2 regions of the Massilia sp. Soil_C_3 genome follow, and region 2 is predicted to be linked to the other one. Evidence: predicted binding sites of a transcription regulator. Region 2 holds the regulator's gene; the other holds the start of a gene.
The links. The regulator FliA, encoded in region 2, starts transcription of late flagellar genes. The targets are predictions, from matches to a motif close to CTAAAGTTTNNNNNNNNNNNGCCGNTA.
Positions count from the first base shown of each region.

Region 1: the regulator FliA is predicted to act here: its motif matches at 3,667-3,693, upstream of AC3A6F_RS03725 (flagellar protein FliT).

Region 1 is NZ_JBDGJG010000002.1:167,714-183,480, reverse strand. It holds gene AC3A6F_RS03755 (S9 family peptidase) at 1-306, shown strand, start outside; gene AC3A6F_RS03750 (CsbD family protein) at 447-653, opposite strand; gene AC3A6F_RS03745 (AI-2E family transporter) at 837-1,925, shown strand; gene AC3A6F_RS03740 (YybH family protein) at 1,993-2,598, shown strand; gene AC3A6F_RS03735 (CsbD family protein) at 2,651-2,827, opposite strand; gene AC3A6F_RS03730 (class I SAM-dependent methyltransferase) at 2,920-3,567, opposite strand; gene AC3A6F_RS03725 (flagellar protein FliT) at 3,746-4,027, shown strand; gene AC3A6F_RS03720 (FimV/HubP-related protein) at 4,222-5,325, opposite strand; gene fumC (class II fumarate hydratase) at 5,414-6,808, shown strand; gene AC3A6F_RS03710 (RNA-binding S4 domain-containing protein) at 6,932-7,144, shown strand; gene AC3A6F_RS03705 (DUF883 family protein) at 7,287-7,571, shown strand; gene AC3A6F_RS03700 (YjfB family protein) at 7,726-7,917, opposite strand; gene mobB (molybdopterin-guanine dinucleotide biosynthesis protein B) at 7,941-8,525, opposite strand; gene AC3A6F_RS03690 (general secretion pathway protein GspB) at 8,512-9,189, opposite strand; gene AC3A6F_RS03685 (AAA family ATPase) at 9,191-10,834, opposite strand; gene AC3A6F_RS03680 (hypothetical protein) at 10,865-11,362, opposite strand; gene AC3A6F_RS03675 (GIN domain-containing protein) at 11,563-12,912, shown strand; gene AC3A6F_RS03670 (glucosamine kinase nucleotide-binding domain-containing protein) at 13,203-14,081, shown strand; gene nagA (N-acetylglucosamine-6-phosphate deacetylase) at 14,078-15,175, shown strand; gene AC3A6F_RS03660 (SIS domain-containing protein) at 15,199-15,767, shown strand, end outside.
Region 2 is NZ_JBDGJG010000004.1:294,009-309,775, reverse strand. It holds gene AC3A6F_RS09585 (fumarylacetoacetate hydrolase family protein) at 1-524, shown strand, start outside; gene AC3A6F_RS09580 (hypothetical protein) at 638-1,825, opposite strand; gene AC3A6F_RS09575 (MraY family glycosyltransferase) at 2,118-3,404, shown strand; gene flhB (flagellar biosynthesis protein FlhB) at 3,689-4,858, shown strand; gene flhA (flagellar biosynthesis protein FlhA) at 4,877-6,991, shown strand; gene AC3A6F_RS09560 (hypothetical protein) at 7,023-7,304, opposite strand; partial or broken gene AC3A6F_RS09555 (tlde1 domain-containing protein) at 7,301-7,528, opposite strand; gene AC3A6F_RS09550 (hypothetical protein) at 7,609-7,941, opposite strand; gene flhF (flagellar biosynthesis GTPase FlhF) at 8,211-9,602, shown strand; gene AC3A6F_RS09540 (MinD/ParA family ATP-binding protein) at 9,595-10,416, shown strand; gene AC3A6F_RS09535 (RNA polymerase sigma factor FliA) at 10,463-11,191, shown strand; gene AC3A6F_RS09530 (flagellar motor protein) at 11,173-11,916, shown strand; gene motD (flagellar motor protein MotD) at 11,931-12,686, shown strand; gene AC3A6F_RS09520 (hypothetical protein) at 12,783-13,286, shown strand; gene AC3A6F_RS09515 (M35 family metalloendopeptidase) at 13,721-14,773, opposite strand; gene AC3A6F_RS09510 (EAL domain-containing protein) at 15,101-15,767, shown strand, end outside.

The DNA of each region.
Region 1 (15,767 bases), on a different contig from region 2:
ACCGAGCGCTACGTCGGCGGCACGCCGAAGGGCGATCCGGAAGCCTATAAGCGCAGCGGCGTGTTCGCCCACCTGGACGGCATGAAATCGCACCTGCTCTTGATCCACGGCATGGCCGACGACAATGTGCTGTTCTCAAACACCACCCTGTTGATCGACGAACTCGTCAAGCGCAATGTGCAGTTCGACCTGATGACCTATCCGGGCGCCAAGCACGGCATGTCGGGACGCACCAACCAGCGCCACGTGTATGGCCTGATCGAGTCCTACTTCAAGAAGCAGCTGGGCGGCACGCAACCGAACTGATCAAGCTAGAAACTGCACGTCAAATGCACGTCGTCCCCGCGAAGGCGGGGACCCAAGTACTGCTTGCGCTATCGAAGCGCTTGCAAGCTTGGGTCCCCGCCTTCGCGGGGACGACGTTTTTCAGCTAACTGAAGAAAAGCTTACGGACGTGGCGTTGGACGGTTCACTTCGTCCACGGCATCCTTCACGACTTCTTTCGCGTCGCCATAGGCTTCCTGGGTCTTGCCCTCGGCCTGGTTCGCCAGGCCCTTGGCCTGCTGTTCGGTGCTGCCCACCACTTTACCGGCGCCTTCTTGAATCTTGCCGCCGATGTCTTTCAGTTTGCCTTCGACTTGGTCTTTGTTCATGGTGTTCTCCTTGAGTGATGCATGCCTGAATGGCCATGCGATGGGTACAGAATAGTCCTTTCGCGCCTGCTCATCTGTTAGCGCGCGCACACAATCATCCAGCCCTAGCCGCGCGACATTTTTATGGCTTAAATGCTAATCTTTTCTTGCAACGCGGCCCGCCGCTCAAGAAGAGAATCCGCCATGAATAACAACAATACCGACGCCGTCCCGGCGACCCACGAAGCCCCTCAGGCCCAGCGCCGCCTGGCGCGCCGTGTGACCCTCGTCAATGGCATCGCCGTGCTGTTCATCCTCGGCCTGGCCGCGGTCGTACTGGCGGCCGATGCGCTGTTGCTGGTGTTCGCCTGCGTCCTGTTCGCGATCCTGCTCTACAAATTGAGCGAGATCATGCACCGGCGCTTCCACATGCGGCGCAAGCTCGCGCTCGGCATCGTCGTGCTGCTGCTCGGCGCCATCGTCGGCCTGGGCGGCTGGGCCATGGCGCCGCAGATTTCCGAGCAGTCGACCCAGCTGGCAAAGGAAATCCCGGCCGCGATCGAGCGCCTGCAGGGCGAAGTCGCACAGCATCCGCTGCTCAAACGCGTGGTGGACGAACTGCCGCCGCCGGAAGACATCGTCAAACAGATGAGCTCGATGGTGCCGAATGCCGGCCTGTTCTTCACGGGCGTACTGGGCGCCCTCGGCAACGTCGTCATCATCATCTTCGTCGGCATTTATTTTGCCGCCACGCCGGGGGTGTACACCGGCGGCTTCATCCGCCTGATCCCGCAACACAAGCGCGGCCGTGCGCGCGAAGTCATCGACGAGATGGGCGATTCCCTGGCCAGCTGGCTGCTCGGCAAGGCGGTGTCGATGCTGATCGTCGGCGCCACCACCGCGATCGGCCTCTCCCTGCTGGGCGTGCCGCTGGCGCTGATCCTGGGCATCATCGCCGGCCTGCTCGACTTTATCCCCTACCTCGGCCCGATCATGGCAGGCATCCCGGCGGTGCTGCTGGCGCTGTCGATCAGTCCGGAAATGGCGATGTATGCGCTGCTGCTGTTCGCGGCAATCAATATGCTCGAAGGTTATGTGCTGCAGCCGATGATCGAAGCCAAGGCGATCGACCTGCCGCCCGCGCTGGTGATCGTGATGCAACTGATCTTCGGCACCCTGTTCGGCTTTGCCGGCGTGGCGCTGGCGACGCCGCTGGCCGCGGTGCTGTCGGTGCTGGTCAAGATGCTCTATATAGAAGACGTGCTGGGGGACAGACCGGCGAAAGGGGCGTGAGCGGACACCGGGAAATCGGGCACATCTTCCGGAGTTTCAGGTCTACGCGTGCGTGCCAGGCGGCGTCATGATGAAAGCCTGCTTCCACAACGCGAAAGGAACGAAGATGAGACGCCACGTGATCATTGCCCTGCTGGTTCTTGCAAGCGTGCAGGCGGCGCATGCGCAAACCGCAACAGCGGCGGCTGGCCAGTGTCCGACCAGCGGCCCGGGCAGCGCCGAGCAGCGCGCCCGGGACATCGTCATGGTGGGATGGGAAAGAAAGCCGGGCGACGGCCCGCTGGTGTTCCGCGAGAAGTTCGCCCGCGACTACGAATGGTCCGACGCCCGCGATCGCCTCTACTATGACGATTTCTCGCCCGATCCGCGCCCGGTGCGCGATCCCGACGCCTATGGCGCCATCTGGGCACCGATCTTCAGCGCGCTGCGCAGCGCACGCCACGCGATCAGCATCGAACCGACGGCCGTGTACAGCGGCAACATGGCCGTCTCGACGCTCGAATTCGCCGCCCTGATCGAGCCGGCCACCGGCGCGGCGCGTCCGATTCGCACGCTGATGACCCTGACCTGGCGCTGCCATGCCGACGGTTGGCGCATCATCCGTGAGCATAATTCCACCAGGGTTGTATCAGCGGACAGCATCCAGTCCTATTTCAAGGCGGGCGCCAGATAGACGAACGGCCCGGTCGCTTGCACGACCGGGCCGTTCGGATACGCGGACTGGATCAGCGATTGCCTTTGGCGATTTCCTTCACGTCGCCGACTTTCTTCTGGACCTTGCCCTCAGCCTGGTTCGACAGGCCTTCGCTCTGCTGCTGGCGGCTGCCGACGGCTTCGCCGACTTTCTGCTGCACCTTGCCGCCGATTTCCTTTGCCTTGCCTTTGACTTGATCCTTGTTCATTGCAATCTCCTTGCCTGTTACGTGGATGAGCCTTCAGGATAAGAGTAACTTCCAGGCGGTTCTGTTCGACGCTTAACAAACAGGAGCAGCGATTACCGGGCTTTCCTCCAGACGCTGGCCAGCCACGGTTGCTGGTCACGCGGCAAGCCGGGCGGACGGTAGTAGTGATGCAGCGCCGTGAAACCGGCCGCGAGCAGGTAGCGTTCCCAGGTGGCGTAGTCGTAATAACTGCCATAGCGCGGGCCGCTCCAGCCTTCCTGGTTGTCGCCGCGCGGATTCGAACTGAACAGCACCCCGCCCGGTTTCAGCGCGGCATGCAGGTTCGTCAATACCTGCGGCAAGGCGGCGCTGGGCACATGGAACAGCACGGCGTTGGCGAAGATGCCGTCAAAGGTCTCTTGAGGCAAATCAAGGTGCAGGAAGTCCTGATGCCACACCTCGCAGCCGCTATAGTCGCGCGCCATGGCCACGAAGCGCTCGCTGCCGTCGACGCCGATGGCGCGGTGGCCGAGCGCGCTGAAGGTCTTGAGGTCGCGCCCCGGGCCGCAGCCCAGGTCGAGGACGGTGTACGGCGCCGGGGCTTCGATCGCCTCGAGCAGGGCGGCGATGTTCTGGCTGACGTCGTGGTCGATCGTGCCGGCGAAGAAGGAATCGGCATTGCGCTCGTAATGCGCGAGCGTACGGCGGGCGATGTCATCGTGCGCGTCGTGCGTCTTATTGTGATTGTTCTCATGATCCATGACGACAGTATGCCAGCCGGCGGCGAACGACGCTGTCGCCGCGCATTCGGCCAGCTCGGCAGCTTCAGAAAAAAAATTCAAAATTTTTTCAAAGAAACCCTAAAGTTCCGAAAATCCCTGCCGTAAAAGAACCAGACAACCGGCAATCCGGCCGGCGACTCCTTGTTTTGGTGGCAACATGAACGCAAACGAAACCCTCGCGATGTATGAAAACCTGGCTGGCCTGACCCGTCAGATGTCGGAAGCCGCCAAGGCCGGGGATTGGAACGAGTTTGCCAACCTGAACGTGGAAGCCAAGGTCGAAGCGCGTAGCGCCGCCGCCGGCATGCCGGCCCTGGAAGGCGCCCAGCGCCTGCGCAAGATCGACCTGCTCAAGCAGCTGATGGCCAACGACCGCGCGATCCGCGACGTGACCGAGCCATTCGACGGCCAGCTGGAGCGCGCGCTGCAGGCGCACTGATTCCTGGCGAATCCTGAACGAAGGCACCTGCGGGTGCCTTTTTTGTTGCCTGTATAAAAACCAGCGGCGGTAGGCGCGAACCCCAGCTGGCGTCACCTCTTGTCGTCTGTTGTCGCGCCACGCTATCGGCGGTGGCTGCGCAGACCATGTGCCGTCTGTGACCTCGTCGATCACAAATCCAGCATAACGCAAAATCAAACTTGTGTAGACATTTCCTGTTCAGTTTCTTCCAGCTTCGGCTCGACCGGCTCCTGGCTGGCTTTCTTGCGCGCGAAACGCTGGCGCAGGCGGGTCATCAAGGGCACGCCAGGCATGGGCTGGATATGCCCTGCCCGCTTGCGACGACGAACCGAAAAGATCGCAGTGCCCGCCAGCGCCAGCACGGCGCCAAGGCCACCGGCGATCCAGCCCCAGGGCGTCGACGCCTCTGGTTCCGGCGCCGGACGCCGCCGCGCCGGATGTGGCTTGTTCGGGTCGGCCGGCAGCGGCTTGCTGACGGCTGCCGGGCTGGCGCCCAGCGCCACCTGCAATACCTTCACCTTGTCTTCCAGTTGGCCGATCTGTTCGCGCAACAGCGCATTCTTGTAATCCAGCGCGGCGCACACGGTCGAACGGTCGACGTCGGGCGCGGGCGCGCAGGCGGCGGGAGCAGCCGCGGCGGCCAGCGGCAGGGGCAGCGCCTTGGGGGCCGGCTTCGGCTCCGCTGCCGGGGCTGGCTTGGCTTCCTGTTTCGGTTCCGGCTTGGATTCGGGTTTGGGTTCCTGCGTCGGCTTCGGTGCAATCTTCGCAACGACCGGCTTGGGCGGCGGCGCCGGACGCGGCCTCGGCGGCGGCTTGGCCACGGCTGGCGCGGGCGCCGGCGTGTCGGCCACGACCGGCGCCGCAACCCTGAGCGGCGCCGGTGGTGGTGGCGGGTTCGGATTCGGCGCCATCGGCAAGGTCACCAGGCGAACGCCGCGCTGGCCGCCATCGGCCAACTCCAGGTACAAATGCAGGCGGCTTGATTCAACGGGGGCCAGCGACGTCACGTGCAGGAACTGGCGGCCGTTGCGCTGCGTCACAGTCATATTGAGTGTCGACAGCACGTGCGGCATGCCGATATTGGCGCCGCGGTAGACGTTCGGGTTGGCCAGGCGCACCTGGACCGGGGTCGCCGGCGCGTCGAGCATGGTCAGTTCGATGTCGGCCACGAGCTGCTGGCCGATGTATGAACGGACCTGCGCTTCGCCCAGTTCGGCTGCGCCGGCAGCGCCGGACAGCAGCGCGCAAGTGATGATCAAGGGGAGGCGGCTAGCCATAAGGAATACCGAGAGAGAAGCCCAAGCGTAATTAACGGACATTGCGATAAACTCTTTAATCCCAGCCCCTTGCACAACAGGAATGTCTATGGAAAACAGGATTGAGAAGGACAGCTTTGGCCCGATCGAGGTAGCCGCCGATCGTCTATGGGGTGCGCAGACCCAGCGCTCGCTCCACCATTTCCACATCTCCACCGAGCGCATGGCGCCTGAGCTGGTCGCGGCGCTGGCCCAGGTCAAGCGCGCGGCGGCGGCGGTCAACCGCTCGCTCGGCAAGCTTTCCAGCGACAAGGCCGACGCCATCATCCGGGCCGCGGACGAAGTGCTCGACGGCCGCCATCCGGCCGAATTCCCGCTCGCCGTGTGGCAGACCGGCTCGGGGACGCAGAGCAATATGAATATGAACGAAGTGCTGGCCAACCGCGGCTCCGAGCTGCTGGGTGGCGAGCGCGGCGAAGGCCGCATGCTGCACCCGAACGACCACGTCAATATGGGCCAGTCGTCGAACGACATCTTCCCGACCGCCATGCACGTGGCCGCCGCCTGGGCGCTGGCCAAAGAGGTCTTGCCGGCACTGGCCCAGCTGCGCGGCACCCTGCTGCGCAAGTCGCGCGACTTCGAACCGATCGTCAAGATCGGCCGCACCCACCTGCAGGACGCGACGCCGCTGACTCTGGGCCAGGAATTCTCCGGCTACGTGGCCCAGCTCGAGTACTCCGAGCAGCAGCTCAAGTCCGCCCTGCCTGGCCTCCTGCTGCTGGCCGCCGGCGGCACCGCCGTGGGCACCGGCCTGAACGCCCACCCCGAATTCGCCCCGCGCATCGCGGCCGAGCTCGGCTCGCGCACCGGCCTGTCGTTCAAGACCGCGCCGAACAAGTTCATGGCCCTGGCCGCCCACGACGCCATGGTCGCCGCCCACGGCGCCTTCAAGACGCTGGCCACGGCCCTCATGAAGATCGCCAACGACGTGCGCTGGATGGCGTCCGGCCCCCGCTCGGGCCTGGGCGAGATCACCATCCCCGAGAACGAGCCGGGCAGCTCGATCATGCCGGGCAAGGTCAATCCGACCCAGTGCGAGGCGCTCACCATGCTGTGCTGCCAGGTGTTCGGCAACGACGTCGCCATCACGGTCGGCGGCTCCCAGGGCAATTTCGAGCTCAATGTATTCAAGCCCATGATCGTGCACAACTTCCTGCAAAGCGCGCGCCTGCTGGCCGACGGCATGCGGTCCTTCGACGAGCATTGCGCCCAGGGTATCGAGCCCAACCGCGCCCGCATCGGCGAGCTGATGGAAAAATCGCTGATGCTGGTGACTGCGCTGGCGCCGCACATCGGGTATGATCGCGCCGCGCAGATCGCCAAGAAGGCATCGACGGACGGCCTGACCTTGCGCCAGGCCGCCCTGCAGAGCGGCTTCGTCGACGAACAACAGTTCGACCAGTGGATCGTGCCGATCGATATGACGCGTCCGGATCCGGTGTAAGCCGACGAGGGCGCGCATGGGCGTTGTTTTCGCCCTTGTTTGCGCCCTTGTTTGCGCCATTATTTGCGCCAGTACAAAGCGGCCTCATCAATCGTACGCCGCCATCACCAACCCGAGGATAGAATGCAAAAAATAGTTTTCGATTTGACATCAGAATTCGTCGAGGTCAACCAGCTGCTGAAGCTGGTCGGCCTGGTCGACAGCGGCGGCGCCGGCAAGAATATGGTCGCCAGCGGCGTGGTGTCGGTCGATGGTAAACAGGAGCTGCGCAAGACGGCGAAGATCCGTACTGGCCAGACCGTCTCGGTCGGCGACGTGCGCATCACCGTGCAGTAAGCTGTTGGGCCGCAGGCCGGGCCTATAGTGCGAAGAAATGGGGCGTCAGAACGGCGTTCTTATGTTTGCGCACTAACAAACAGAGCGGGGCTTCCTTGTTTATATTTTAAGACGTCACTCATACGGCTTAGAGGTGAAGGCGATGGAAACCCCGGAACACCATGTACAAACGCAGGAGCAATTGATCGGCGACCTGCGCCTCGTGATCGAAAACGCGGAAGAACTGCTCAAGAATACCGATCATTACTCCAGCGCCCTGTACCAGAATGCGCGCGCCAAGCTGTCGCTCGCCCTGGAAGCGGCGAATGAAGAGCTGTCCCGCTTCGAGGATGCGCAACTGGAGCGCATGATGGCCGCCACCCGCGCAGCCAACGACCGCTACAGGGACAGGTCGGGCGAGGCACGCATCCTGCGCGCCTTCCACTAAACGACGAAAGCAAAAACCCGGCATGCAAGCCGGGTTTTAACGGGCAAGAAACAATCCCGTGTGATCTTCGATCCGGCTTTCTCGCTTAAGTTCGCGCCGGATTCAAGCCCTGGATTCAAGCCCTGGATTCAAGCCCTGGATGCAGGCTTGGAATTCATGCCTTGGTATTGATCGTATTGCCCAGGTGCGGCGGCAGGCTTTGCGGTTGTGGCAGCGCGTCGAGCAGCTGGGCGGCCGACACCGCCTGGATGTCCATCGATTTCTTGAGCATCGTAACGCCCACTTCCTGACGGATACCGGTTTCGGCCATGCTGGTGGCAAGCTTGGCAATATTCGTAACGTCCATACACCTCTCCAGAAAAAGACTTGTCAGTCTTTAACGGCCCCATCGACCAGAACTTGAGGGCGGGTTTTTAACCAGCCGCAAACCCAGTCCACCACCCGGCCCAGGTCGTTCAAGTCGAGCCACGCGAGTCCGGCGCGCGCGTCAACCGGCCGCGCCACGTCCGAGACCACGGCCAGGATCGTGGCATCTTCCCGGAACAGCGGCGGCTTGCCCAGGCTCGGGCGGTGCACCTCGAGCTTGGGCAGGGATTCCCACTTATAACCTTCGACCAGGGTCAGGTCGGCCGGCGACAGCCGCGCCAGCAGCGCGTCCAGCCCCGGCTCCGGCGCTGCGCGCAGCTCGCGCATGATGGCAATGCGGTACGGCGAAGCGATCATCACCTCGGCCGCCCCAGCCAGGCGCAGCCGCGCGCTGTCCTTGCGCGGCGGCTCGAGTTCGATGTCGTGGTGGCTGTGCTTGACGATATTGACCCGCAAGCCATCCTGCGCCAGGCGCGCGACCAGCCCTTCCAGCAAGGTGGTCTTGCCGCTGCCCGACCAGCCGACCACGCCCAGGACCGGACCGGGTCCCTGCCCTTGCGCCGTACCCGGCACGTCAGTACGCGACACGGTAGCGGGTTCCCCGGTAGTTCATCACCGCCGCCTTCGGCATCAGGCGCTCGAGCACCAGGCCGGGCGCCACTTCCTCGCCTTCGCGGCGCAGCATCTTATCGACCAACAACAGACTCTCGCCCGGCGTCGGCGAATAGATGTAGCCGCCGAAGCTCACTTGCGGGATCTCGCGCCTGACCGCCTCGGGCAATTGCTGCAGGGTGCGCAGGTTGTCCTCGCCGGCAGGCGTTGCGGATACCGGCGCTTCGGCCACGCGCACTGGCGGCGGCGTCGGCTCGGCTACCTTGGCCGGGGACGAAGCCGGCTTCGTGGCCACCGGGGCGGCTTCGCGCGGGGCCGGTGCCGGTGGTGGTGCCGGCACTGGCGCTGGTGCGACAGGCGGTACAGCAACCGCCGCGGGCGCGGGAGCAGGTGCGGGCGCCGGCGCAGACACCGGCGCCGCCGCCAGCCGCACCGGCTGTTCGCCCCCATGGCGCACCCATAGCAAGGCGCCCGCCGCCACCAGCACGCCCAGCCCGAGGCCGATCACGAGATGGCGCCGGTGCCCGCCCTGGGCGCGGTCCGGCGCCGCATACATGGGCGGCGGCGCATGGATGGTCGGGGCGTTGCCCAGCTGGCGTTCGGCCTGGGCCTTCTTGAGTGCTTCGAGGATGTACGACATATCAGTTTCTCGCCCCCTTCACTGGACCGGCCATCAGGCGCGGCTCGACCACGCCGGACAGCTGGTTGAGACGCATATAGGTGCGCGGCCCGGCCACGCCGTCCGCCTTCAGGTCCTGGGCCGCCTGGAAGGCGCGCAGCCATTCCTGCGTACGCGCGTCCAGCGGCTGGTCGAGCGCGGGCGCGGTCGTCTTGTTCAGGCCGGCGAGGCGCTGGGCGATCCAGTCGACGTCGGGACCACGGTCGCCCTGTCCCACGACGTCGCGAAACGCCCCCGGCATGCGCCAGAAGGTCGTGAACTCGCCGCCGAAGCGCGCGACGAAAGCGGGAATCGCGACCCGCTCGCGGCGCCCATCCACGGCCAGCAACACGCTGCCCTCGTCCATTCCGACCAGCACCGCATACCCGGTACGCGGGCCATCGTGCAGGGTGACCACGGCCGGCCGGTCCAGCAGGCGCAGCTCGTACAGGCCGCCGCGGCCCCCGTGGCAGCGCAGGTTGGCGCGCTGGGCAGTCTCGCAGGTGGCCTTCGGGCTGGCGCCGGCAATGCCGGCGAACGACGGCCCCCACAGGGCCGCCAGCGCGCGCAGCGCATCGTTCTCGCTCTTGCCGGCCGCAAAATCGGCGCCCGCCGCGGGCGCGGCCTTGATCTGCGCCGGCGTCGGCGCAGGCGCCGGCTTGCCCGCCACCTGCTTCACGGCGGCCGGCGCGGCTTGTGCGGTGGCCGGCTGCGCCTGCTGCTGCGGCAGCATCTGCCAGGCCGCGGCGCTGATCGCCACCCCGGCCAGCACCCCGCCCGCCAGCAGCGGCCAGCGCAGCGGCTTGCGTGCGGCCGGCTCGCCGGCAAACACTTCCTCGGCCGACTTCTGCAGGATGGCGCGCGTGACCTGCGGGCTGTTCTCGACGTAGGCGCCCAGCAGCGCGCGGTCGCACAGCAGGTTGATCCGGCGCGGCACGCCATGCGTCAGACGGTGCACCAACGCGGTCAAGCCCGGTGGAAACGGCATCCCGGCCGCCCCGGACACCGCCAGCCGGTGCGCGATATAGGCGCCGGTTTCCTGCTCGGACAGCGGCCCCAGGTGATAGCGCGCGATCACGCGCTGCGCCAGCTGCTCCAGTTCCGGCCGCGCCAGCATGGTGCGCAGCTCGGGCTGGCCGATCAGGATGATCTGCAGCAGCTTGCGCTCGCTGGTCTCGAGATTGGTCAACAGGCGCAGCTGCTCGAGCACCTCGCTCGACAGGTTCTGGGCCTCGTCGATCACCAGCACATTGTTCAGGCCCTGGGCATGCGATTCGAGCAGGTGGCGGTTGATCGCATCGACATGGGATTTGACGCCGCTCACCCCGGACGGCAACGCGATGTGCAACTCATCGCAAATCGTCTGCAACAGCTCTTCGGCGTTCAGGCGCGGGTTAAAGATATAGGCCAGGCGGCAATTATCGGGAACCTGCTCGATGAAGCAGCGGCACACGGTGGTCTTGCCGGCGCCGATCTCGCCCGTCAGCAGGACGAAGCCCCCGCCACTGCCGATGCCGTACAAAAGGTGGGCCAGCGCCTCGCGGTGCCGCTCGCTCATGAACAGGTAGCGCGGATCGGGCGCGATCGAGAACGGGGCGTGCTTGAGCTGGAAATAATGGTTGTACATGCGTTGGGGCGTACCAGTTTGCGTGCGTGGCTAGCGGCCGGGAGGCTGCGGCTTGAACTTCGCGCAGTATATTTTGCTTTTGTCCCTGGCATAGGCGATCGTGCTGCCCGGGTTTGACTTGCGCAAAGGGTAGCGCGAGGCGTCCACCGGCTTGAAGGCGACGCCGGCGCCGGCGCGCACCGACTTCTCGAATTCCTCGGGCTTGCTGTCAACGATGGCGGCGACGAACACCAGGTTGCTGGTATCGTCGCTGACCATCACCTCGCTCACCTGGGCGCCCCACAGCGAGGCCTCGGCCTTGAACCACCAGGCCCCGCCCTCACGCTTGTAGGCCGGGCCAAAGGCCTGGGTCAGGTAGGCGTGGAAATAGGCGTTGTCCAGCTGGCTGCGGCACAGCAGCGCGCTGCCGATCACCGGGCCGAAGGTCGACGGCGCCGCCATCGCGCCGGAGCAAGCGAGCCCTGCCAGCAGCGGCAAGACGCGCAGCATGGACCGGGTCTTGCCCTGCAGCCCTGGGTGGCGAATCATGGACATCCTTTTCTCGACGATCTCGACATTATGACATTCCACGCCGTGGCGGGCACCGCGGATTGTCGCAGACGGCGCACGGTTCGTCGCATGCAGGCGCAGTTGAGTCCACGAATCCACCGCTTCATCGGTTTCGTCATGCACCGCGCGCACCGCCGGCGTATCGTTCAGGCTCCCATCGACTCCAGGCCAGGAACAATATGCACATCGCACAAAAAACCACCCTGCTGGCCGTCGCCCTCGGCGCCGCCTTCCTATCGATCGACAACAGCCAGGCAGACACGCCAACCAGGGCGGTCTCCGAACAGCGCAGCATCGCCGCCTTCAGCGCCATCGAGTTGAACGGTCCGTACGAGGTCGCCATCGACACCCAGGGCCGGGCTGGCCTCAACCTGCGCGGCGAACGCCAGCAGCTCGACGAGGTCGAGACCTTCGTGCGCGGCGACACCTTGGTGGTGCGGCCCAAAGAGGGCAAGCTGTTCAGCTTCGGCTTCGGCCCGCGGCGCGAGACCGTGATCATCCACATCGGCGCGCCGGCACTGAAAAGCCTGTCGATGTCGGGCAGCGGCGACACCACGCTGGGCCAGGTGAGCGGCGAGCGTTTCGCGCTCAACCTCAACGGCCCGGGCGACCTGGAAGTCTCCGGCGCGGTGCGCGACCTGGCGCTGACCGTGAGCGGCAGCGGCGACGCCAAACTGCAGCGACTGCGGGCCAGCAATGTGGCGCTCACGCTGTCCGGCCCCGGCGACGTGCGGCTGGCCAATATCGACGGCTCCCTGCACGCCAACATCAGCGGCTCGGGCGACCTCGAGGCCGACGGCCTGCGCCTGGCGCGCCTGGACGCGCGCCTCTCCGGCCCGGGCGACATGGTGCTGCGCGGCGCCAGCGGCGAAGTGCGCGCCGAAGTCACCGGCTCGGGCTCCTTCGACGCCTGCGACCTGGCCGCCGGCCGCGCCAGCACCTTGCAAAGCGGCCCAGGCGACGTCTGCCTGGGCGGCGCCATCACCCAGCTCGACGCCGAAGTCGGCGGTTCGGGCAACCTGACCGCGCTCGGCCTGCGCGCGCAGGCGGCCACCTTGCGCCTGCATGGGCCGGGCGACGCCCGGCTGGCCGGCACGGTGCGCGAATTCAAGGCGCAGATGTCGGGCTCGGGCGATATCGACGCCGGCGGCCTCACGGTCACGAAAGCCACGCTCAAGGCGCGCGGCCCGGGCGGCATCGAACTGGCCCAGGTCTCGGACACGCTGGAGGCGGAACTGCGCGGCTCGGGCAGCCTGACGTCGGCGATCCAGGGCAAGCGCCTGGTCCTGACCTCGGACGGCCCGGGCGGGGCCCGCATCAGCGGCCAGGTCGAGATGGTCCACGCGCGCCTGAGCGGCTCGGGCAGCCTGGACGGCAACCGCCTCAGGGCCGACCGCGCCGACATCGCGGTCAGCGGTCCCGGCACGGCCCGGGTGCATGTGGCCGAACGCGCGGGCAATGTGCCTGCGGGCGGCAACGGCCAGCTACTGGTGGTCGACCGTCGCGGCAGCAGCCACGCGCCGCAGTAGTCCGCAAACAACGGCCGCCGCCTGCGGCCCGCCGTTTTGACCCTGCGCCGGGGCCAGCGGTACAGTCTCGGCGATACTTTTTCCGCAGTTCCGTCCACGCCCCGCCCCGCCCACACTTCGCACAGTACCAATAATAATACCAATTCCACGCTCTATCACCAGACCGCTCGCCAGCATAAGCGCAAGCTATACATGGCCTTTGGTCTGCATTGGGGCATACCAGTTAAATACCTGTTGACATCCAGATAGGGCCTGCCTATAGTGCCTTGACCCTATTTTCCCCACCTACCATGATCGACTATCTCATCGGCGTCGACGGCGGCGGCACCAATACCCGCGTCCGCCTGGCCGGGCGCGACGGCGCCGAACTGGCCACCGGCCGCAGCGGCGCTTCCGGCCTCGTCCATGGCATCGACAACGCCTGGCGCGCGGTCGACGATGCCACCGCCAGGGCCTTCGCCGCAATCGGCATCGACGCGATTCCCCGCCAGTCGTGCGCCATCGGCCTGGGCCTGGCGGGCGTGCACAACAAGGAATGGGCGGCGGCCTTTCGCGCCGCCAATCCGGGCTATGCCGCCCTGATACTCGACACCGACGGCTTCTCGACCCTGATGGGCGCCCATGGCGGACGCCCTGGCGCCATCGTCGCGATCGGCACCGGCAGCGTGGGCGAAGCGCTGCGGGAAGACGGCACGCGGGTCGAAGTCGGCGGCTGGGGCTTCCCCTCCGGCGACGAAGCCGGCGGCGCCTGGATGGGCCTGCGCGCGATCGCCCATGTCCAGCAGGTGCTCGACGGCCGCGCCGAGGGCGGCGCGCTGGCGCGCGACGTCATCAAAGCCTGCGGCGGAGGGCGCGACGCGATCCAGGTCTGGCTCGGCAAGGCCACCCAGACCGATTACGCGAGCCTGGCGCGCTTCGTGGTGACCCATGGCGCCCTCGACCCGGTCGCCAGCGCCATCCTGGAGCAGGCGGGCCGCGAAGTGGCCACCATGGCGCGCGCGCTCGACCCCGCCGAAACCCTGCCGCTGTCGCTGTGCGGCGGCCTGGGCGACACCCTGCGCCTGTACCTGCCGGCCGAGACGCTGGCCCGCTGCAGTCCTCCCCATGGCGATTCGGCCCTGGGCGCGCTGCGCATGATCGAACTGCACTTGAAGGACACCCCGGCATGACCCGCTCAATCAACGGCAATATCCTCACTCCCGACGGCTGGGTGCGCGGCACGCTGCGCTACGGCGCCCATATCGACGCCATCGACGGCGCCGCCACCGACCCCGCATCCAACGGCGACGACTACATCCTGCCCGGCTTCATCGACGTGCACGTGCACGGCGGCGCCGGGCGCGACATGATGGAAGGCGGCGACGCCCCGCACGTGATCGCCGCCCTGCATGCGAAGCACGGCACCACCAGCCTCTTGGCCACCACCATGACCGCGCCGGTCGAGGACATCGACCGCGCCCTCTCGGCCATCGGCCGCGCCTGCGCCGCGCGCGGCAAGGGAGAAGCGCGCATCCTGGGCGTGCACCTGGAAGGCCCGTACATCAACTCCGGCAAGCTGGGCGCCCAGCCGCCGTATGCGCGCGAAGCCAGCCTCGATGAAGTGAAGCGCTTCGACGCCCAGGCGCCGATGAAGCTGATCACGGTGGCGCCCGAGATCGACGGCCACATGGAGCTGGTGCGGGTGCTCAGCGACGCCGGCATCCGGGTCCAGGTCGGCCACACCACCGGCAGCTACGAAGTCGGCGTCGACGCCCTCGCGCATGGCGCGGCCGGCTTCACCCACCTGTTCAACGCCATGCCCGGCCTGCACCACCGCGATCCCGGCATGGTCGGCGCGGCGCTGGCGCATGCCGAGTACGCCGAGATCATCCCCGACCTGCTGCACGTGCATCCGGGCGCGATCCGGACCGCGCTGCGCTGCATCCCCAAGCTGTTCTGCGTGACCGATTCGACCGCCGCCGCCGGCATGCCCGATGGCGAATACATGCTCGGTCGCCAGGTGGTCCACAAATGCATGGGCGGCGTGCGCCTGGCCAACGGCAGCCTGGCGGGCAGCACGCTGACCATGGACCAGGCGCTGCGCAACCTGGTCAGCATCGGCCTGTCGATCGAAGACGCCAGCCGCCGCGTCTCCACCAATGCCGCCGACTACCTCGGCGAAACCCTGCGCGGCCGCCTGGCGCCGGGCTGCCATGCCGACTTCGTGGTCCTCGACCGCGACCTGAACATCAAAGCCGTCCATATCGAAGGAGAACTCCTGTGACTACCGCCGCCACCTCGTCGCTCATGCTGCAGGAGGCCCTGTCGGCCGCCGATTGCATCGCCCACCAGCTGACTCAGGACGTGGAGCGCTACGCCGAGCTGGGCGCGAAGCTGCGCGCCACGCAGCTGCACAGCGCGGTGACGGTGGCGCGCGGCAGCTCGGACCACGCGTCCAACTACCTGGCCTACCTGATCATGGCGCGCATGGGCCGCCTGGTCACGTCGCTGCCGATGTCGCTCATCACCCTGTACAAGTCGCCGATCGTCGCGCGCGACACGTTGGCGGTGGCGATCTCGCAATCGGGCCAGAGCCCCGACGTGGTCGAGCCGATCCGCTACTTCCGCGACGGCGGCGCCACCACCGTGGCCCTGGTCAACGACCCCGCATCGCCGCTGGCCGACGCCGCCGAATGGACCATGCCGCTGCATGCCGGCCCTGAAAAAAGCGTGGCCGCGACCAAGAGCTTCATCGCCAGCCTGGTGGCCGGCGCGCGCCTGGTCGCCGACTGGCAGGATGACAAGGAACTGAAAAACGGCATCGCCGCCCTGCCCGACGCGCTGCGCGCCGCCACCGAAGTGGACTGGTCGGCCGC
Region 2 (15,767 bases):
CGCATGGCCAGATCCGCCTGCTGTTGCTGGCCAATGACGTCACCTTGCAGAACCTGGTGGCGGATGAGCGGGCCGCAGGCCTGGGCCTGCTGCATGCGAAGCCGGCAACGGCGTTCGCGCCGGTGGCCGTGACGCCGGACGAGCTGGGCGAGGCCTGGCGCGGCGGCAAGGCCGCGCTGCCGCTGCGGGTGGTATGGAACGGCAATCCGGTCGGCACCCTGGAGGCGGGCGAAGACATGGCCTTCAATTTCCCGCAATTGCTGGCGGCGCTGGCCGGCAGCCGCAAGATTGCGGCGGGCACGGTCGTCGGCACGGGCGTCGTGGCGAACCGCGCGACGCGCCGCCACACGCCGGGTTACGCCAGCATCGCCACCCAGCGTTGGCAGGAAACGATCGATGGCGGCGAAGCGGTCACCCAGTACCTGCGCTTCGGCGACACGGTGCGCATCGAGATGCTCGATGAGAACGGCAAATCGTTGTTTGGGGCGATCGAGCAGACGCTCAAACATCCGGATTCGGCCTGAGACACTTGCACGTCGCCCCCGCGGAGGCGGGGGCCTAAGTGCTGCCTGCGTTACGATGATGCTGGCGAGATTGGATACCCGCCTTCGCGGGTATGACGTGCTGGCGGTAACGATTAGGGTTGCGCGTTCCAGAATGCATCGTCCGCTTGCTTCCCACGTAATTCCACATCGACCGGCCGGCTGACCCGGCGCAACGCGTCGGCGCGCAGCAGCCGGCCGTCCGGCTCGTGCAGCCGGTACCACAGGAAGGCCACGCCGGACAGGGACAGGCGTTCGCCGCCGAACAGGTTGCCGCGCACCTGGGTCAGGCCTTCCAGCCGCAGGTCGACGTCCAGCACGAGGGCGCCGGCGCTGCGTTCGGCCTGGCCGAGGTAGCGCGCGGCGGTGAACAGGGGGCTTTTGTCGCTGGCCTCGCCCGCGCGCAGCCCCTCGGTGAAGGCGTCGACCGCCTTCAGCTGGGCCCTGGCGGCGGTCTCGACGGCCTGCAGCTCTTTCTTGAGCTCGCCTTTGGCGGCGTCGGCCAGCACCTCCAGCCGCGCCGCGTGCTGCGCCAGCACCGACCGTTCCGCACCCACCAGCCTGACCTGGTCGAGCAGGCGGGCGTGGCGCGCGATGTCGAGTTCGCCCATATAGCCCCCGCTCAACCCCGCAAGGCGGGTGGGGCAGGAACGCGCGAGCGCACTGGCGAACAGGGCGCGCGCGCCGTCGCCATAGGCGATGCCGGCCAGCGTCGCGTCGCTCTTGAACAGGCTGGCCAGGTCGGCGCCGGCGCGCAGCAATACCGTGGGCGTCGTGAGCCAGATCAGCGGTATTGCCGGGCGGCGGTCAGCCGATTGCGGGGTCTGCGCGTTAATGTAGCGTTGCAGCTCGAGATTGCGCTCGGCCAATTCCTGCAAGGTGCGTGCGAGGGCGCCGTCGACGGTGCGCGCCGCCACCACGCCCTGGCTGACGACCGGGTCGTACAGGATGACCTGGCGGTCCTGGGGCAGGCCGGCGCAGACATCATGCGCGAGTTCCAGCGCCAGGTCGAAGGCGCGCGCCAGGCCGGCGGCGCCCAACTTGCCCGCTTCGACATTGCCGCTCAAGGCCTTGGCCTGGACCGGCGGCAGGCGCGCCAGCAGTTCGGCGCGCTCGGCCTCGGCCAGTGCCTGCCGCGTTTCCGCTTCCAGCAGGCGGGCCTGGGCTTCCAGCAATTCGGGGGAGGGGGCGCCCTGCGGCCGGGCGGTCCCTGGATACAGCGCGCTCAGGCATAACAAAATGCTGAAAATGAAGGTATGCGGCTTGCGATTATGTTTTGCCATGGTTCACCTTATTTGTGAGCAAGAAATAAATCTATCCAAATATCACCGAGGAAAAGTGTAACAATTTGTCGAGAAATATTAGGAGAAGTTTCAGGGCGATTGATTGGCAGATCGCAACCTCCCTAGAATCGTCGAATTGTTCTTGCACAATCAATGGCTTGCACTACAGAACAGAGCATTTGTGACATTGGGATAGAATCCTTGCCCAGGCACGTTTGCCGGAAGATCAACGAGAAATGCGATAGAATTGACGAGTTAACAAAGTGGTTCTATGAGTATTAATAACCTTCCCATGGCCGGCCTCGAAATCGGCTTTCTCACATCGCTGATCTGCTCCCTCCTGCTCGTGTTCACCACACGCTGGCATGGGCGCTATTCGCTTGACGCGACGCGCGGTGTGCAGAAATTCCATATCACCCCGACCCCGCGCATCGGTGGCGCCGCCATCATGATCGGCCTGTGGATGGCGCTGGGCGTCCTGCCGCAGGCGCAGCAGGAACTGCTGCTGCCGGTGCTGGTGGCCGCCTTGCCGGCCTTCGTGTTCGGCCTGGCCGAAGACCTGACCCGCACCGTGTCGGTGCGTGCACGCTTGCTGGCGACCATGGCCAGCGGCGCGGTCTGCTGGTTCCTGACCGGCGTCACCCTGCAATACACCGGCCTGGCGCCGCTCGACGGCCTGCTGGGCTGGCTGCCGTTTTCGGTGCTGTTCACCGCCTTCGCGGTGGGCGGCGTGGCCAATGCGGTCAACATCATCGACGGTTTCAACGGCCTGGCCAGCGGCACGGTCGTGATCGGCCTGGCCACCCTGGGCCTGATCGCCCTGGGCGCCGGCGACGTCCACCTGGCCCAGCTGTGCTTCGTGATCTGCGCGGTGACGGCCGGCTTCTTCGTCGTCAATTTCCCGTTTGGCAAATTGTTCCTCGGCGACGGCGGCGCCTACCTGCTCGGCTTCCTGCTGGCCTGGCTGTCGGTGATGCTGGTCTACCGCAATCCGTCGGTCTCGGCCTGGGCTCCGCTGCTGGCCTGCGCCTATCCGGTCTTCGAAACCCTGTTCACCATCTGCCGCCGCCTGTGGTGCCGCCGCCATCCGGGCCATCCGGATAGCTGGCATCTGCACAGCCTGGTCAAGACGGCGATCACCGCGCGCTACCTGCGCATGCTGCCGGCGCCGCTGCGCAATGCCTGCGTGTCGCCGGTGTCGTGGAGCATCGCCCTGGTGCCGGCCGCGCTGGCCGTCAACCATGCCGGCACGCCCGACGTGTTGATGCAGGGCGTGGTCGCCAGCTTCGCGCTGTACCTGGCCGTGTACGGCCTGGTGGTTGCCGCCTGGCGCGCCCGCCGCCGCCTGCCGACCCATATGGCCGCCGCCCGGCTGGCGCCAGCCACCACGGCCACGGTCAAGGTGGTCAAGCCGATAGTCACGCCGATCGCCCCGATCGTTCCGATGTCGGCGCCGGTGATTTCTCCAGTCATCGTGGCGGCCCGCGTCGCCAAGCCGAGCGCGGCCAACCAGGCGGCGCCCCTGTCCGACCTCGGCCGCGAGCAGCCGGCCCCGGCCTTCGTCCGCCGCCGCGTGTAAAGAAGAGCCTATCCCGGCAGGTGGGAGTCGCTCCTGGCGCGCCTGGCAGGCGTGTGCTGCGTTGCTCGTCGTTGCATGGCGCCGCCATGCGGCCTCCTCGCGCCTTGCCCACGCCAGCCATGCATCCCCATGAGCGTCCCCCCACCTACCGGGATAGGCTCTTGCCGGCCGCGAACAGCGGCCGGTTCCTCCCTCTGTTTTTTCTCTGGCCGCACGGCAATTCCGGCGATAATTTCATTTGCGCGGTACAAAGGCGCATGTGACATAGTTTTGGCGGAGTACGGATGTCGGAAGATAGCGACGCAGAGAAGACAGAAGACGCATCGCCCCGGAAGATCGAGAAGGCGCGCGAGGACGGCGACGTTCCCAGATCGCGGGAGCTGGCTACCTTCACCGTCCTGATGACCGCCGGGGCTTGCCTGTGGGCATTTGGCGGCATGCTCGTCGGTAAACTGAGCCTGGCGCTCAAGTCCGGCCTGTCGCTCGACCGCGAGCAGGTCTTCAATCCCGCCATCCTGATCGAGCGCATCCTCAATGACCTGGTGGCCGTGCTGCTGGCCTGCCTGCCCATCGCGGGCGCCATCATGGTCATCGCCCTGGTCTCGCCGCTGCTGATCGGCGGCTGGCTGTTCTCGTCCAAGGCCTTCATGCCCAATTTCGGGAAGTTGAACCCGATCAAGGGTATTGGCAATATGTTCTCGAAAAACGCCCTGGTCGAGCTGCTCAAGGCGGTCGCCAAGACCATCGTCATTGGCGTGGTGGCCTATATCGTGGTCAGCGGCCAGAAGGAGGCGATGCTGGGCCTGGCGGTCGAACCCCTCAACGAAAGCAGCGCCCACGTGGGCGCCATGATCGGCAAATCCTTCCTGTTCATCGTCGGCGCGCTGGGCTTCATCGCCCTGATCGACGGTCCTTACCAGTTATGGCACTGGAAAGACAAACTGAAAATGACGCGCCAGGAAATGATCCAGGAATCGAAGGAGTCGGACGGCAATCCTCAGATTAAGGGGAAGATTCGCCAGCTGCAGCGCGAAATGGCCCGGGGCCGGATGATGCAAAATGTACCTACTGCAGATGTGATCGTCACTAACCCGACCCACTATGCAGTGGCGCTGAAGTATACGGATGGCAAGGGCGCGCCGCGGGTCGTGGCCAAGGGCATCGACGACGTGGCCGCCAAGATCCGCGAGCTGGGCCAGGAACACAAGGTCACGCTGATGGAAGCCCCGGCCCTGGCCCGCGCCCTGTACAAGCATACCGATATCGACGACGAGATCCCGGAAAAGCTGTACTCGGCGGTGGCGGAAGTGCTGGCCTATGTCTACCAGCTGCGCGCCTACAAGAAGGGTGACGGGGATTACCCGGATCGCCCGACGAAGTTGAAAGTGCCTGACGAGATGGACCCGCTGAACCCGGCGTCGCAAACGCCTTTCACGCCAGGGGGGCCGAATTGAACTGAACACGGAGAATGAATGACCAACAGCATGAAACTGCCAGCCTGGATGAGCGGCCTTGGTGCGCAAGGCAGCAAGGCGGCAGCGCCGATCCTGATCATCATGCTGCTGGCAATGATGATCCTGCCGTTGCCGGCCTTCGTGCTCGACGTGTTCTTCAGCTTCAATATCGCGCTGTCGATCATCGTGCTGCTGACCGCACTGTATACGGTCAAGCCGCTCGACTTCCTGGCCTTCCCGGCCATCCTGCTGGTCTCCACGATGTTGCGCCTGGCGCTCAATGTGGCTTCTACTCGCATTGTCTTGACCGAAGGCCACACCGGCGGCGCCGCGGCCGGCAAGGTCATCGAGGCCTTCGGCCACTTCCTGATCGGCGGTAACTATACCGTCGGTATCGTCGTCTTCATCATCCTCACCATCATCAACTTCTCGGTCGTGACCAAGGGCGCCGGCCGTATCGCCGAAGTCGGTGCACGCTTCGCCCTGGACGCGATGCCAGGCAAACAGATGGCGATCGACGCCGACCTGAACGCCGGCCTGATCGGCGAAGCCGAAGCCCGCAAGCGCCGTGCCGAAGTCAGCCAGGAAGCCGAATTCTACGGCGCCATGGACGGCGCCTCGAAGTACGTGAAGGGCGACGCCGTCGCCGGTATCATGATTACCGTGATCAACATCGTCGGCGGCCTGATCGTCGGCGTGGTGATGCACGACCTGGCCTTCGGCGAAGCGACCAAGATCTACACCCTGCTGGCCATCGGTGACGGCCTGGTGGCGCAGATCCCTTCGCTGATTATCTCGATCGCAGCCGGTATGGTCGTGTCGCGCGTGGCCAACGACGAAGACGTGAGCTCGCAGCTGACCAACCAGCTGATGGCGCGTCCTGAATCGATGTACATCACCGCCGCCATCATCGGCGGCCTGGGCCTGATCCCGGGCATGCCGAACCTGGTGTTCCTGCTGCTGGCCGGTTCGCTGGCCGGCGCCGGCTACATGATCTCGAAGCGCCAGAAGGCGGCACCGGCCAAGGAAGAAGCGGCCGCCGCAGCCGCCGCCGACGCCACCGCCGCCAAACAGGCCCCGGCCGAGAGCGAAGAAGCGACCTGGCAGGACGTCATGCCGGTCGACACGCTGGGCCTGGAAGTTGGCTACCGCCTGATTCCGCTGGTCGACAAGAACCAGGGCGGCGAGCTGCTCAAGCGCATCAAGGGCATCCGCAAGAAGTTCGCGCAAGAAGTGGGCTTCCTGGCGCCGCCGGTGCACATCCGCGACAACCTGGAACTCAAGCCTTCGGCCTACCGTATCACCCTGAAGGGCGTGGAAGTGGGCAGCGGCGAAGCGATCAACGGCCAGTTCCTGGCGATCAACCCGGGCATGGCCAGCGGCACCTTGCCAGGCCTGGTGACCACCGATCCGGCCTTCGGCCTGCCGGCCACCTGGATCGAAGCCGGCCTGCGCGACGAAGCGCAGAGCATGGGCTACACCGTGGTCGACGCCGGCACCGTGGTGGCGACCCACCTGAACCACCTGATCACGATGCACGCCTCGGAACTGCTGGGCCGCATGGAAGTGCAGGCGCTGCTGGACCACCTGGGCAAGGAAACGCCGAAACTGGTCGAAGACCTGGTGCCGAAAGTCGTCTCGCTGTCGGTCCTGCAGAAAGTGCTGCAGAACCTGCTGGTCGAAGGCGTGCACATCCGCGACATGCGCTCGGTCATCGAGGCGTTGTCGGAACACGCGAACATGACGCAGGATCCGTCGGAACTGACCGCCGTGGTGCGTGTGGCCCTGGGCCGCGCCATCGTCCAGCAGCTGTTCCCGGGCGAGAACGAGTTGTCGGTGATGACCCTGGACAACCGCCTCGAGCGCCTGCTGCTGCAAGCCATGGGCAATGGCGGCGACGGTACCGGCATCGAGCCAGGCTTGGCCGACACCATCGCCCAGCAGGCGGCCAACTCGGCCAACCAGCAAGAGCAGATGGGCCACACGCCGGTGCTGCTGGTGCCGGCCCCGCTGCGCGTGCTGCTGTCACGCTTCCTGCGCCGCGCCGTGCCGCAGCTGAAGGTGCTGTCGCATGCGGAAGTGCCAGAGAGCAAAACGATTCGCGTGACCAGCCTGGTGGGTGTGCCGATGTAATGGGGGAGGGCGGTACCCGTGTGCTGCCCGGTCACTCGGCGAGCGCCGTGAAGCGGCCAGCTCTGCGCCAGATGAATCTGCAGAGCGCCGTGACGATGAGCAAGACGATGAATGAAAAGCCGAGTGCGAGCAGGGTTTCGAGATCGGCCAGCTCCTCGCCATTTGTCGAGCCATATACATCGATTGCCCAGAGTGCGAATGACTCGGGAACTCGAGGGAAAAGGTCGGGGCGGACAAGGATCAGTCGGGTGAGCGCGAGGGTAGCGACAAGGGTCCAGATGGCAAGAAGAAAACGCGTAACGGTTTTGTTCACCTGACGATGACCCTTCCATAGGCCTGTAGCGAGCTTCCCGGAACGTCCATCTGATTACTTGCTTTGAGATGGGCGCGCAAAGTATTGAAGTCAGCCAGACTCTCCAAAGTGATGCAACCCTGGCTTACGCCGCCGACTCGGTTCGGATGAAGTCTGAAGTTTCCTCGCTTTACATTGTCGCAAAATACTTCGTCATCAATCTTCCCGTCGGCTGCATGCAAAGCGAGCCATTCTGATCATAGCGAGATGGCGTGTGCAGCCGATGAGGCCTCGCAACAGTCGAGCGTTAGATGATAGGGAGAGATCATGTGATGACAATCGTCCGTTCGATCAATCCAAGGTCGGTGATGGTCACCAGTACGTCGAGCGGAACGTCCGAGTCGACGTGCAGATAGAACTCGACGCCACCCGGCCCGCCCTCGGAATCGTGCGGCCCGATATTGGTCACATACACATTCGCCGGGCCAAGGTGGGGGCGGCCGGGTGAGGAATCCTGGGGATACCCGGCCCCGGCGCTCCACTCGACGGCGGTGACCATGACGGCGGAGCGCTCGCACATCTTTTGCCAGTCCCAGTTGTAATTGCATCGCACGCGGCCCTGGACGTTGCGATACAACAGTCGAATCGATTTGACCATGGTGTCCTCCCGGCGCCATCGACAGGTGGCGTGCCTTCCTGTTTAGACCTCCCCGCGCGAGCAAAGATCGCCCAGCCATGGGATGCCTTTTGCCGAGAAACCCGGCTTGTCACTCCGTCAAAATGTATCGGTTTTACTGATTTCGTCGAAATAGACCATTTTCCCCATCCTTTTCCCCTGATGGTTTCCTGGGGGCATCGTCAATAATGCTTCCTATCGACAGGCATCGTGCCCGTCATGCAGAACCAGATTGAAGCGCGGAGAACCAGATGAAGGTTAAGAAATTTACGGCAGCAACTTCCCGAGATGCATTGCGCAAGGTGCGCGAAGCCCTGGGGCCGGATGCCGTCATCCTCTCCAACCGTCCAGTCGACGGCCAGGTCGAGATCCTCGCGCTGGACAACGATGACGTGGTCTCGCTGGCCGCGCCGGCCGTTGACTCGGAAATGGCCCAGCCGAAGCCCAACCTGCAGCTGCAGCACCTGGAAGACCTGGCGCCCGCACCGGCCGCCGCCGCCCCGGCCTTCCTGTCGCGCCGCCTGCAGGACGCCGCCCCGGCCGCGCCGATGGCGCCAGCCTACTCCGAGCCGGCCCCGACCTACGCCGAGCGCCGCGCCCCAAGCGCGGAGCCGGCGATCGACATGAGCGCCATGACCTCGATGATGAGCGCCGCCATCGCCCAGGCCAAGGAATCGGCCGCCGCCGAAATGAACGGCATGATGAGCGAGATCCGCGCCATGCGCGGCCTGATGGAAACCCAGTTGGCCGAACTGTCGTGGAACGCCACCGCCCAGCGCGAGCCGCACAAGGCGACCGTGCTGCGCGAGATGCTGGCCGCCGGTTTCTCGGCCACCCTGGCACGCTTCCTGATCGAAAAAATGCCGGCAACCAAGGATGCCGCCGAAGCCATGCGCTGGGTCAAGTCCGTGCTGACCCGTAACCTGACCACCATCGGCAACGAAGACGCGCTGCTGGAGCAGGGCGGCGTCTACGCGCTGGTCGGCCCGACCGGCGTCGGCAAGACCACCACGACCGCCAAGCTGGCCGCGCGCTGCGTGATGCGCCACGGCCCGGACAAGCTGGCCCTGATCACCACCGACGCTTACCGTATCGGCGGCCACGAACAACTGCGCATCTACGGCAAGATCCTGGGCGTGATGGTGCACTCGGTGAAGGACGAAGCCGACCTGCGCATCGCCCTGAAGGAACTGCGCAACAAGCACACCGTGCTGATCGACACCATCGGCATGTCGCAGCGCGACCACATGGTGGCCGAGCAGGTCGCCATGCTGTCCGGTTCGGGCGCCGACGTGAAGCGTCTGCTGTGCCTGAACTCGACCTCGACCAACGAAACGCTGAACGAAGTGGTGCGCGCCTATCAAGGCAGCGGCCTGCACGGCGCCATCATGACCAAGATGGACGAAGCCGCATCGATCGGCGGCGTGCTCGACGTCGTGATCCGCCAGAAGCTGAACCTGCACTACATCTCGAACGGCCAGCGCGTGCCGGAAGACCTGCACGTGGCCGACCGCGCCATGCTGGTCGACCGCGCCTTCCGCAACCGCGGCAACGCGGCCGGCGCGCAGTTCAGCAACGATGACCTGCCGCTGATGATGGCTGCCGCACAAACCGCAGCCGCACGCGAGGTGAACCTTGGCTAGTTTCGATTTCGACCAGGCCGAAGGCCTGCGTCGCATGCTGCAAGGCCCGCGTCCGCGCGTGGTCACCTTTCTCTCGGCCACGCCGGAAGACGACAAGGGCGCCATGCTGGTCAACCTGGGCGCCTCGCTGGCCCAGGCCGGCAACGATGTGCTGATCGTCGACGCCTGTGAAGTGGAATACGGCGTCGCACGCCGGCTCGGCATGAACCGCAGTGCCTCGCTGCTGCAGGTGGCGCGCCAGGAAAGCGCATTGAACCAGGTGATCCGTCCGGCGCCGCAAGGCTTCTCGGTGGTGCCAATGGGCGCGCCCGAGACGGCGGCCGAAGCTCGCCGCCTGGGCAATACCTTCGACGTGCTGGCGCTGCAATCGGGAATCGTGATCGTCGACGCCGAACTCGGCGCGGACGGCGATTTCCCGGTGGCCTCGATGGTTGAATCCGAGATCGTGGTGCAGGTGTCGACCAGCGCGGCGTCGATCACGAATGCCTATTCGCTGGTCAAGCGGCTGTCGCAGCAACTGGGCCGGCGCCCTTTCGGGATCCTTGTTACCGGTGCGACAGAGGCAGAGGCCAAGGTGGTATACGATAATATGTCAGCAGCAGCAACACGTTACCTTGCCGTCAAGCTCAGTTTCATGGGCTCGGTGCCGGCCGATGAGTACCTGCACCGGGCCGCGCGCCTTGGCCGGGCCGTGGTCGACGCCTTCCCATTGGCCGGCGCTTCGGTGGCGTTTCGCCAGCTGGCAGGCAAGTTCGCGCTGCACGCCATGCCGCAGTTCGGCAAGCAGGGGAGCGCGGCCCACTTTGGTTCGTAATCGATATCGGCAATAGAGCACAAGCAGAGAGAAGACTTACACCAGCATGTACACGGTCAAAGGGAAAGCGGACAAGAATTCTTTGCTGACGGAGCATATGCCGTTGGTAAAGCGCCTTGCCCACCACATGAAGGCCAAGTTGCCGCCTTCGGTGGAAGTGGATGACCTGGTGCAAGCCGGCATGATCGGCCTGCTGGATGCCATCAACCGCTACGAAGACAACCACGGCGCCCAGTTCGAGACCTATGCGGTGCTGCGCATCCGCGGCGCCATGCTCGACGAACTGCGCAGCAGCGACTGGATGCCGCGCAGCACGCGCCAGAACATGCGCAAGGTCGAGAGCGCGATGCACGAGCTGCAGCAGCGCCTGGGCCGGCCGCCGAGCGAATCCGAAGTGGCCAAATCGCTCAAGCTTTCGCTCGAGGATTACCAGGACATGCTGGCCGACTCGGGCGGCCACCAGCTGCTCTATTACGAAGATTTTCACGACGACGACGGCGACGGCAACTTCCTCGACCGTTACGCGGTGGACGACAGCGACCCTTTGCGCGGCCTGATGGAAACCGACTTCCGCCACGCGGTGATCGAGGCCATCGACAACCTGCCGCCGCGCGAGAAGCTGTTGATGGGCCTGTACTACGAAGAAGAGCTGAACCTGAAGGAAATCGGCGCCGTCATGGGCGTCTCTGAATCGCGGGTGTCGCAGCTGCACACCCAGGCCGTTGCGCGCCTGCGCACCACCTTGCGGGAGCATATATGGACTGGGCCAGCGTAATCGGCCTGGTGCTGGCGATCGCCGGCATCTTCCTCGGCTACACGCTCGACGGAGGCAGGTTCGCATCGCTGATGCAGCCGGCCGCCTTCGCCATTGTCGTCGTCGGCACCTTCGGCGCCGTGCTGCTGCAAAGCGAAACGCGCACCTTCCTGCGCGGCATCGGCATGCTGCGCTGGGTCTTCGTGCCGCCCAAGAACGGGCGCCAGAAGCTGTCGCGCGACATCACGCTGTGGAGCCAGACGGCGCGCCGCGACGGCCTGCTGTCGCTCGAGCAGTACATGGCCAAGGCCGATCCCTTCGTGGCCAAGGGCCTGCGGCTGGTGGTGGACGGCATCGCGCCCGACAAGCTGCGCAGCCTGCTCGAACACGAGATCAACGGCTACGAATTCGCGCAGCGGCAAGCGGCGCGCATCTGGGAATCGGCGGCCGGCTATGCGCCGACGATCGGCATCCTGGGCGCCGTGCTGGGCCTGATACACGTGATGGAAAACCTGTCCGACCCGGCGCGCCTGGGTTCCGGCATCGCGGTCGCCTTCGTCTCGACCGTGTACGGCGTGGGCCTGGCCAATCTGTTCTTCTACCCGGTCGGCAACAAGCTCAAGGCCATCGTCAACGACCGGGTCTCGCAGTACGAGATCCTGGCCGAAGTCTTTGCGGATCTCGCCAGCGGCGACCATGGCCGCGTGGTCGACGAGCGCGTCGCCAGCCTGCTTGCGCGGCACTGAGCGCGAGTCCGCCCATGGCCCGCAAGCGCTACGACGACGACGTCCCGCAAGAGCACCACGAGCGCTGGCTGATCTCGTACGCCGACCTGATCACCTTGCTGTTCGCCTTCTTCGTGGTGATGTACGCGATCTCCATCGTCAACGAGGGCAAGTACCAGGTGCTGTCGGACGCCCTGGGCGATGCCTTCGGCGGACGCGGCGCCGCGACGCAAGTCAACACCAATGTCGAGCCGGTGCTGCCGCTGTCGCACATCATCAACCGCAAGCGCAACGAGGCTGCCCGCCGCGAGCAGGAGCGCATGGGCGTGATGGCGCGCGAGCTGTCGGCGACCCTGCTGCCGCTGGTGAAATCGGGCCAGGTGCGAGTGACGCAGAACGCGCGCGGCATCAGCGTCGAGATCAATGCCAGCGTGCTGTTCGAGCAGGGCCAGGCCTTGCTCGACCCTGAAGCGCGCGAAGTGCTGGGCGCCGTGGCCGGCCTCTTGAAGGACGATACCCACCGCATCGAGGTCGAGGGCCATACCGACGATGTGCCGATCGCCAGCCCCGTGTATCCGTCGAACTGGGAACTGTCGACCGCGCGCGCATCGAGCGTGGTGCGGCTGTTCATCGACAACGGCCTGCCGCCCGCGCGCCTGTCGGCGATCGGCTTTGCCGACACGCGGCCGGTGGCGCCGAACACGGACATCGCCGGGCAGACCCGCAACCGGCGGGTGGCGGTAACCATCCTGGCGGCCTTGCCTGAAACAGGCGGTAACATACTGCCCTGAACTGTAACGACTTCTCGTGTCATAATCGAAAGGCCGTTGCCGCGTTCGCGGCGGCGTGTCGTTAAACCGTGATGGCCCATGTCGGGAGGAGACGAGATGCATGTCAAACGAAGCATGCCGGCAGCTGTGCTGGCGACGTTGCTGGCGCTGGGCGGCCTGGCCGGCGCGGTCAAGGCCGTGGAGGCCAAGGTGAACGTGCATCACCGTCTCGAAGTCGAGACCGGCGCCAAGTCGGTCAAGGTGCGGGTGCTGATTGAGAACCGGGGCGACCAGTCGGTATGGATCCCGCGCGAGATCGCCCTGGGCGACGACCTCTCCGCCCCGCGCTTCAACCTGCGCACGCCCCAGGAAGAAGTGGCCTATACGGGCCGCATGGTCAAGCGCGCCGCGCCAGGCCCGGCCGACTACCTCGAGGTCAAGCCGCAGACCACCCATCTGAACACGATCGACATCACCCAAGCCTACGCCTTCAAGCCGGGGCAGCACAGCTACGAGATCCGCTACGCGGGGCCGTGGCTGAGCAGCCTGGGCAAGCTCGATGCGGCCAGCATCAAGAGCAGTCCGGCGATTCCGGTGAAGTTTTCGTTTACGCAGCGGTAGGGTTTTGCGACTGGTTGCATCCCAACGCAACGATTCCTTCGTTAGCCCCAAAACCGTCGTTCCCGCTGAGGCGGGAACCCAAGGTTGTATGCGTTACGTTAGCGCACGCAAACTTAGGTTCCCGCCTGCGCACACTGGTGTCCGGAATAATTTCGGGCGCTTGAGTAAGCCCGCTTCATAGGAAAAACCACGTCGTTCCCGCGCAGGCGGGAACCCAAGTGTGCCCGGCCAGTGGCCTAAAAATCGACCTCCGATGAACGTTCGGGCCACGCAAGAGCATGAACATTCTGTGACTTCACTTGGATTCCCGCCTCCGCGGGAATGACGTGCATACTTTGCGTATAAATATTCCGGACACCAGTGCGCCTGCGCGGGAACGATGTGCTGGGGGTGTTTGCCATTGCCAGCGCAGGCAATCTTCCGACGCCCGACCATCACTGCTGCACCGGCGTATTCTCCCCAAAATACTCATGTGAATCCGCGTTATTGATCGCCCGATCCGGCGCCGATCTCGCCAGTTCCGCCGCGCCGGCCTGGCCGTACACATGGTCGTCGGTCGCCGCCACCACGTCAAAATGGCTGAGCTCATGCAGCAGGGTGCCGCCGCGCGAATCGGTGCCGGTCACGGCCGCGGCCCAGAATGCCTTGCATACCCACACGGTGTACGGCCGCGCCGGATACACATACGCGAAATACGGCTCATCGCAATCGCAATCGATCTTGACCGGCTTGTTCTCGAACGCGTCCTTGATGGCCGTGAAATTGCTGGTGACCTTGGCGCCACGGGCGGCGTCGGGCGCACCGAACCAGGTCGTGTAGCGCTCGCCATATTGCTTGCCCGAGGTGAGGTAGGCATGGCTGTCGACTGCCATCGCGCGTCCCGCATCCATCGCCGTCACCAGTTGCTCCTGCTGGGCGTTCGAGCAGTTGGCGTAGTTCAGGCCAGCGCCGCCCGGTTCCGGCGCCATGCCGGCCGGCCTGGCGCCGCGCGGCAGGCGGCCGTCGACCCAGATGCTGACCGGCTTTGAGACCAGTTCGCCGACCACCGCCTGGACACCGGCGCCCGGCGCCGGCATAGCCGCGCTGTGATAGCGGATCGTGTAGCTGCCGGTCACGCTCATCTCGTACAGCCGCGACAGCTCCACCGTCTTGCTGAGCGAGGCGCGGGGCTCCAGGCGCACATAGTCCGACGGGCCGGGCGCCGCGCGCTTGATCTGCCGGCCGAGGTAGCGCACCGGCTGGCCGTCGCGCCGCACCTCGAACAAGGGCGCTTCCACCCCATCCAGTGGCGTACGCCAGCGCAGCAGGTGCTGGGCGATGCCGGACGAATTGGAAATGGTGACGCGCACCATCACGTCGTCGCCGCGCTCGACGGTGGGCTTGACCGGGGTGACGGTGACGTCGACGGCCGCCGCCGCGGCGCTGCCCGAAAACGACAGCACCAAGGCCGCGACGGCGGCTGAAGGGAGGAGGGGACGGAGGGGCATGGCAGGCTCCTGAAATGATGGCGATTCCCCACTGTCACCCCATCCATGCGCTGCATCTTGTGCTGATGCAACGTCCATCGCTCCTCTACTTAAACCAGGTTAATAGGCTGACCGACACTAAGACAAATAAACAACAGATCACTAATAAGTGACAGACCGCCAACACGCTATTTGCTATGATGCAACTAAGATATCCAGCAGGTTATTAATTCTTGGTCAAGACGATTGGCCAGAGGCATTTCCCATGAATACCCAGACGAGCAGTGGTACGACCAGGTCGATGCGGTTCTTGCAGGCGCGGTGGACGGCATGAGGGAAACCCGGGAAATGATCGACACGCTGGCACGAGAGACCGGCCTCGACGACGAGGAAATCGCAGCGCGCCGGAGCTTTTTGCAACTCGACGAGCGCGACGCCGCCGTCTTGCGCGAGGTGCACGAGCTGCTGGACCAGGAGCGCGACACCTTCTCGGACAGTTTTTATGCACATCTGCTGGCCTTCCCGCGCATGCGCGAGCTGCTGGCCGACAGCGAGACCACGTCGCGCCTGCGCCGCGCGCAAGCGGGCTATTTCAGCAGCCTGACGGCCGGCGACTACGGCCCGGCCTACATCCACGAGCGCCTGCGCGTGGGCGCGGCGCACCAGCGCATCGGGCTGGACCCGAAATGGTATATCGGCGCCTACCGCAAATACCTGTCTGAACTATTCGGCATGCTGTGGCAGAAGCTGCACCACGACCCGGCGCGCTTCATCGAGGCCTGGGATGCGGTGCTGAAGGTGGTCTGCTTCGACATGGGGCTGGCGCTGGACACCTATGCCCACGCCGACCAGCGCAACGTGCGCCAGAACCGCGACTACCTGGAACAGGTCATCGACGGCATGCCGGCCGGCCTGGTGGTGGTGGACGCCGACCGCAAAGTGCGCTCGATGAACCGCACGATGGCCGACCTGATCGGCGCGCCGGAAGAAGCGGCGGCGGCGGGGCGCCCGCTCG